DNA from 3 places in the Enterobacter cloacae complex sp. HYC074_NIDB genome. Region 3 is predicted to be linked to each of the others. Evidence: predicted binding sites of a transcription regulator. Region 3 holds the regulator's gene; each other region holds the start of a gene.
The links. The regulator PhoB, encoded in region 3, activates phosphate uptake and scavenging genes when phosphate is short. The targets are predictions, from matches to a motif close to CTGTCATAAAACTGNCNNAT.
Positions count from the first base shown of each region.

Region 1 (2,274 bases), 380 kb from region 3:
GTGGTGGTGCGTAAGTGACGTAGTAATAAAAAACCTGCCGAAGGGCAGGTTTTTTTATCTATCAGGTGGCTTAGAAGCTCACGCCGCCGCCGAAGTAAGCGCCGTCTACCAGCGTGTGGTTTGGACGACCGTCTTTGCCATCAACGCTCACGTGGCGGTAGCCCACTTTCAGCGTAACCGGTTTGACCGGGGTCCAGCTTACGCCGCCGTTAGCTTCAACGTAGTTCTTCACGCTGTTGTTCAGTCCGTCTGGCGCAACGTAGCCTTCACCGAATACCCTGATGCTGTCGGTCAGGGCAACGTTCACACCGCCGCCGACCGGGAACGCCACGCCGTTATCGCCTTTCTTCGGGCCAACGTAGAGGGCCTTAGCGCCTGCGTTCAGCATTACCGGGCCGACTTCGAAATTGTAGCCTGCGCCCACGCCACCGGTCGTGGTGCCGTCGTCGGTGTTTTTCAGCCAATTACCTTCGGTGTAAAGACCGGAGGTTGATTTGCCCATTTCCACATTCAGATTGGTAAAGTTTTTACCCTGCTCAATGCTGCCGCCCATTGCCAGTGCGGAGCCCGATACGGCGGTGAGAGCGGAAAGGATGAGAACGTTAAGCTTTTTCATGCGTGTTTCCTCGTCATCAAATTAATCTGAGGGCACCTTAACAAGGGATGTTTATGACTGCAAATGTGATGGGTATCGCAGTTTTATGCTGTTTTTGTTGGGTTTTTTAATCTTAAATGTTGATGAGATGTTTTTATGGCAGATCGTCAATCCTCAATCCATTCGTGTTTAGGGAAAGTTTATATTTTTGGCTAAACGTTTAATGAACGAGGCGAAGAAAGCCGTTTGAGGTGAATTAATTAAGTTTCTAATAATTTCCAAAAGTATTTCGGCTGTCACAGATCAAGACAGAGGTTTACATTTCTGGTGATTGCTATACGTATTTCTTTGCCGATCCGCTGTCTTTTCATGTCATTTTTCTGACACGTTTCTTCATTACGTTGTTGGCTTCACTTACTGGATGCTAACAATATGAAAAGAAAAATTATTCCTGTGCTTATCGGTTGTGCGCTCTCTTTCTCTGGCCTGGCTGCGCAGCCTACCGCTGAGCGCTATGTCGTCAGCTTCCCTGACGGCTCCCATGTGAAATACAGCGGCGCGTTTGCCGATGCGTTCCCGAACGGGCTCCCGGTGGGGATGGGTTCTGGCCTGCTGTTTACGGGCAAGCAGGGCGATGCGCTGACGTTTGCGACCGTGACCGATCGCGGTCCTAACGCGGATTCGCCAAAAATGGGGAAAAACGATGCCAAAATCTTTGTTACCCCGGATTTCGCCCCGCTGCTGATGACGATCCGCGTGCAAAACGGTAAAGCGGAGGCCGTGGACGCGCGACCGCTGCATGACGATAAAGGCGAGATCAACGGCCTGCCACTGCAAAGCGGTGTGATTGGTTCCACCAATGAAGTGGCGTTCAGCGACACCTTAAAAGTACTGAAAGGCGATAACCGCGGGCTGGATACGGAAGGCATCACGCCGGACGGGAAGGGCGGCTACTGGCTGTGCGATGAGTATGGCCCGTTCCTGATTAACGTCGACAGTAAAGGGAAAATCCTCGCGATCCACGGTCCGCAGGCGACGCAAGGGGAGAAATCCATCGCGGGCGGTCTGCCAAACGTTATCAAATGGCGTCAGGCAAACCGGGGCTTTGAAGGCCTGACCCGCATGCCGGACGGACGGATTATTGCCGCCGTGCAAAGCACACTGGATATCGACGGGAAGAGCAAAAAACAGGCGCTGTTTACCCGTCTGGTGAGCTTCGATCCGGCGACCGGGAAAACCGCGATGTACGGCTACCCTGTCGACAGCACGGCCTACAGCAAAAACAGCGACGCCAAAATCGGCGACATAGTGGCGCTGGATAACCACACCATCCTGCTGATTGAACAGGGTGAGGATAAAAATGACGCAATGCGTAACCTCATCTACAGGGTGGATCTGAGCAAGGCGAGCGATCTGGCCGCCTTCGACAAGCCGGGCGAATACCCGGAGTTTGACGATGAGAAAACGCTGGCGCAGCGCGGCATTACACTTGCTGAAAAAACGCAGGTGGTCGATCTGCGTGCGCTGGGCTGGCAGCAGGAAAAGGCCGAAGGGCTGGCGCTGATTGACAGCAAAACGCTGGCGGTAGCGAACGATAACGATTTTGGCGTGAAGGTAGCGATGCAAAACCCGGTAGAGGGCAAGAAGCTCAAGGATTATCGGGTGAACGCGGAAGGCAA
Region 1 covers NZ_CP114214.1:672,607-674,880, forward strand. The annotation lists gene O1724_RS03260 (NAD-dependent succinate-semialdehyde dehydrogenase) at 1-18, shown strand, start outside; gene O1724_RS03265 (YfaZ family outer membrane protein) at 71-616, opposite strand; gene O1724_RS03270 (esterase-like activity of phytase family protein) at 1,028-2,274, shown strand, end outside.
Region 1: a site for PhoB is predicted at 963-982, ahead of O1724_RS03270 (esterase-like activity of phytase family protein). Genes of this name have one in related genera too.

Region 2 (2,274 bases), 1.0 Mb from region 3:
AAGCTAAAGGCGGTACACACCACAGCATACTTTCGTTTTCCGGCACTACGCTCAGCGCCTCACAGAATAAAGCTGGCCAGACAATTAGCAAACAAGTAGATAACGGTGGTCAGTATGAAGGGGTATGCCACTGTAATCGCGATTATAACTATGTTTACTTTACAGCCAAAGATAACCCCGCCTTGCAGAAAAGCGTCAGCCGAAATAAAGTGCAATATTATGTATTAGATGAGTATTTAGATGTTGGATTGTCGATCATGATCATGGGGCGCGGTTATATCAACGTTCCCTTTGAGGACCGGCCTAACAACCCCAGTGGTTATTACAACTGCGTTAATTCCCTTAATACGACCACCTTTACAAGCGGTTCCGACGCAACCATTTATTTTTATGTCAAAGAACCGTTTATCGGCACCGTTACTATTCCGTTGACGTTACTCGCTTCGCTGTATGCTAATACTTCTAGTGTATTAGCCACCGACTATGGCAATAAACTGGCTGATGTTTTTATTCAAGGGGATATTACCGCGCCGCAGGAGTGTGAAGTTAACGGCGGTCAAATCATTGAAGTGGATTTTGGTAAAATCTCTGCGTCTTCATTTTCATCTGTAGCGGGCACTGGCCTTTCCGATAAGAAAATACCCATCAAGGCGTCGGTAAGATGCACTGGGATGAGCTCAGGGCAAGATGTTGAAGTTTCACTCCATGCCACCCAGGCAGGCGCGTTTTCAACCATGATTGAGACAACAAACCAGGATGTGGGTATTAAGGTCTACGACGAGTTTAATCAAGAAGTGGATGTTAACGGCGGACGCATGGAAACGGACATGGGAACCCGTTCTCGACTGGGTGTGGAGACGGGTGAGTTTAATTTTTCTGCTGCGCCGGCGAGCGCGACGGGAGCCAGGCCTGAGCCAGGAACGTTTACCGCGACTGCCACCATTACGATGGAAATTAAAAACTGATTCGTCAACGGCTGTTTATGACAGCCGTTGTCATATTACGCTTTTTGAACCAGACTAAACATGCTTATTGTGACAATTTTATGGCAGGGGGTTGAATATATAATTATCATTTTCAATGACTTATATCCAACGCCTTGATTGTCATAAAACTGTCATATTTCGTACATTTATCTGTCACCTGTTTGTCCTATTTTGCTCATCGTAGCCACTTAAACAATGATTTACGAAATCCTTGCAGGAGACATTATGAAAGTTATGCGTACCACTGTCGCAACTGTTGTCGCCGCGACCTTATCGATGAGCGCTTTCTCTGCCTTCGCAGCAGCAAGCCTGACTGGCGCTGGTGCAACCTTCCCTGCGCCGGTGTATGCCAAATGGGCGGATACCTACCAGAAAGAGACCGGTAACAAGGTCAACTATCAGGGTATCGGCTCCTCCGGTGGCGTAAAACAAATTACCGCGAATACCGTTGATTTCGGCGCATCCGACGCTCCGCTGTCTGATGAGAAACTGAATCAGGAAGGCCTGTTCCAGTTCCCGACCGTGATCGGCGGCGTTGTGCTGGCTGTTAACATCCCTGGCCTGAAATCAGGCGAGCTGGTGCTGGACGGCAAAACCCTGGGTGACATCTACCTGGGCAAAATCAAAAAATGGGATGACGAAGCCATCACTAAGCTGAACCCGGGCGTTAAGCTGCCTTCGCAGAATATCGCGGTGGTTCGTCGTGCTGACGGCTCTGGCACCTCTTTCGTGTTCACCAGCTATCTGGCGAAAGTGAACGAAGAGTGGAAATCTAAAGTCGGTTCCGGCTCTACCGTTAACTGGCCAACCGGTCTGGGCGGTAAAGGCAACGACGGTATCGCAGCCTTCGTACAGCGTCTGCCTGGCTCTATCGGCTACGTAGAGTACGCCTACGCTAAGCAGAACAATCTGGCCTACACCAAACTGGTTTCTGCCGACGGCAAACCGGTTAGCCCGACCGAAGAGAACTTCGCCAACGCCGCCAAAGGCGCTGACTGGAGCAAATCCTTCGCTCAGGACCTGACTAACCAGAAAGGTGAAGACGCGTGGCCAATCACCTCTACCACCTTCATTCTGGTTCACAAAGAGCAGAAGAAACCAGAGCAGGGCGCAGAAGTGCTGAAGTTCTTCGACTGGGCATACAAAAACGGCGGCAAACAGGCTAATGACCTGGATTACGCCAGCCTGCCAGACAGCGTGGTTGAGCAGATTCGTGCTGCATGGAAAACCAACGTGAAAGACAGCAGCGGTAAAGCGCTGTACTAACAGGATATTTTTAACGAAGATG
Region 2 covers NZ_CP114214.1:19,634-21,907, forward strand. The annotation lists gene O1724_RS00095 (fimbrial protein) at 1-965, shown strand, start outside; gene pstS (phosphate ABC transporter substrate-binding protein PstS) at 1,212-2,252, shown strand.
Region 2: a site for PhoB is predicted at 1,104-1,123, ahead of pstS (phosphate ABC transporter substrate-binding protein PstS). Genes of this name have one in related genera too.

Region 3 (2,274 bases):
CATTTAGCGCCAGCGACGGGGCAGCCTCAATTTTTGAAAGCGTCAGCAGCTGTTTGACCAGCCCTTCCATGCGGAACGTCTGCTCCCTCATGGTATGCAGCGCTTTCTCACGCGGCGCCCCCTCAAGCGTTTGCTCCTGCATCATCTCCAGGTAGCCCTGAAGCACCGTCAACGGCGTACGCAGCTCGTGGCTGACGTTGGCAAAGAAGTTACGTCTCGCGCCCTCAAGCTGGTGCATCTGGGTAACGTCCCTCGCCACCATCAGCCACTGCCGATCGCTGTAGGGCATCACGCGGATCTCCAGATGGCGACCGTTATTGAGCTTCAGATTGTGCGGGCGCGAAAAATCCCGCTTTTTCAGATACAGCGTGAACTCGGGATAGCGCAGAAGGTTGAGGATGTTCTGACCGTTATCATCCGGCCAGCGCAGGCCCAACAGCTGTTGCGCGAGGCCATTACACCAGAAGATGGTCCCTTCTTCCGTCGTCAGGATCACCGCGTCCGGCAGCGACTCCGCACCGCTACGAAAGCGTTTGATCAGGCTTCCCAGCTCACGACGGCGCTTTTTATTACGCATCTGCATCTGGTGCAGGCCGTAGAGAAGCGGTTCCCAGCTCCCGCTTCCCGGCGGAGGTGTCATACTTCTGTCGACCCACAGCCACCAGGAAAGACGCAGTAAATTCCAGAAATGCCAGACGAGCAATCCCGTCACGGCCACCAGTAAAAACCACGGCAGATAGCCAAAGATAGCCCCCAGAATGAGGGCCGGAATACAGCATAAGATCAGTTCAAAGACGAGCCTTTTCCATGACAGACGTTCCAGCACGCGTCACACTCCTGTCATTGTTCAGAAACGGGTCGAGAAGCGATAACCCGTGCCGCGGACCGTCTGTACCATGCGATCGTGGCCGCTCAGTTCCAGTGCTTTACGCAGGCGGCGAATATGGACGTCAACCGTTCGGTCTTCGACATAGACGTTAGTTCCCCAGACGTTATTCAGCAACTGTTCGCGGCTGTAAACGCGCTCCGGGTGTGTCATAAAGAAGTGCAGGAGTTTAAATTCGGTGGGGCCCATATCGAGGGGATTTTCACCGGTCATGACCCGGTGCGAGGTAGGATCCAGGCTCAGCCCCTGCATCTCAATCACCTCTTCCACCGCCATCGGTGAAATACGGCGCATCACGGCTTTGATACGCGCCACCAGCTCTTTCGGGGAGAACGGTTTGGTGATGTAATCGTCCGCGCCGGTTTCCAGACCGCGCACGCGATCCTCTTCCTCGCCGCGCGCCGTCAGCATCACCACCGGGATATCACGGGTCATCGCCTCGCGTTTGATATGCTTGATAAACTGCAATCCGGAACCGCCAGGCAGCATCCAGTCCAGCAGGATCAGATCGGGCCAGGGTTCATTCAGCTGGTTCACCGCGCTGTCATAATCTTCCGCTTCAACCGGCTGGAAGCCATTTTGTTCAAGCACGAAGCACACCATTTCACGGATCGGAGCTTCATCTTCTACGACCAGAATACGTCTCGCCATACTTTGCCCTGTCTTATCGTATTTAAGTTACAAGTCTGTAATGCGGCGTCATTATGCGTCAGATTTATGACAGATTTATGAAAAACATTACCACTATAAATGGCAAACTGTTGTTTTATTACAGCGGTTATTTTCCGTTCCCCAAACGTTTATAATCCTGCTTTCTTATTATTGCCACGGATCTTTTATGCGCATACTTCACACCTCAGACTGGCACCTGGGTCAAAATTTTTACAGCAAAAGCCGCGCCGCGGAACATGAAGCGTTCCTGAACTGGCTGCTGGAGACGGCTCAGGCTCACGAGGTGGACGCGATTATTGTGGCGGGCGACATTTTTGATACCGGATCGCCGCCGAGCTATGCGCGTGAGCTATACAACCGTTTTGTGGTCAACCTCCAGCAAACCGGTTGTCACCTGGTGATTGTCGCCGGAAATCATGACTCGGTGGCGACGCTGAATGAATCCCGCGATATTCTGGCGTTCCTCAATACCACCGTGGTGGCCAGCGTCGGGCACGCGCCGCAGATCCTGAAAAAACGCGACGGCACGCCGGGCGCGGTGCTGTGCCCAATCCCGTTTTTACGTCCGCGAGATATCGTGCAAAGCCAGGCGGGTCTGTCCGGCAGCGAAAAACAGCAGCATCTGTTGCAGGCCATCACCCGCTATTATCACCAGCAGCATACGGAAGCCTGCGCCCTGCGCGGCGATCAGGCCATTCCGATCATTGCCACCGGAC
Region 3 covers NZ_CP114214.1:1,051,771-1,054,044, reverse strand. The annotation lists gene phoR (phosphate regulon sensor histidine kinase PhoR) at 1-826, opposite strand, end outside; gene phoB (phosphate response regulator transcription factor PhoB) at 848-1,537, opposite strand; gene sbcD (exonuclease subunit SbcD) at 1,725-2,274, shown strand, end outside.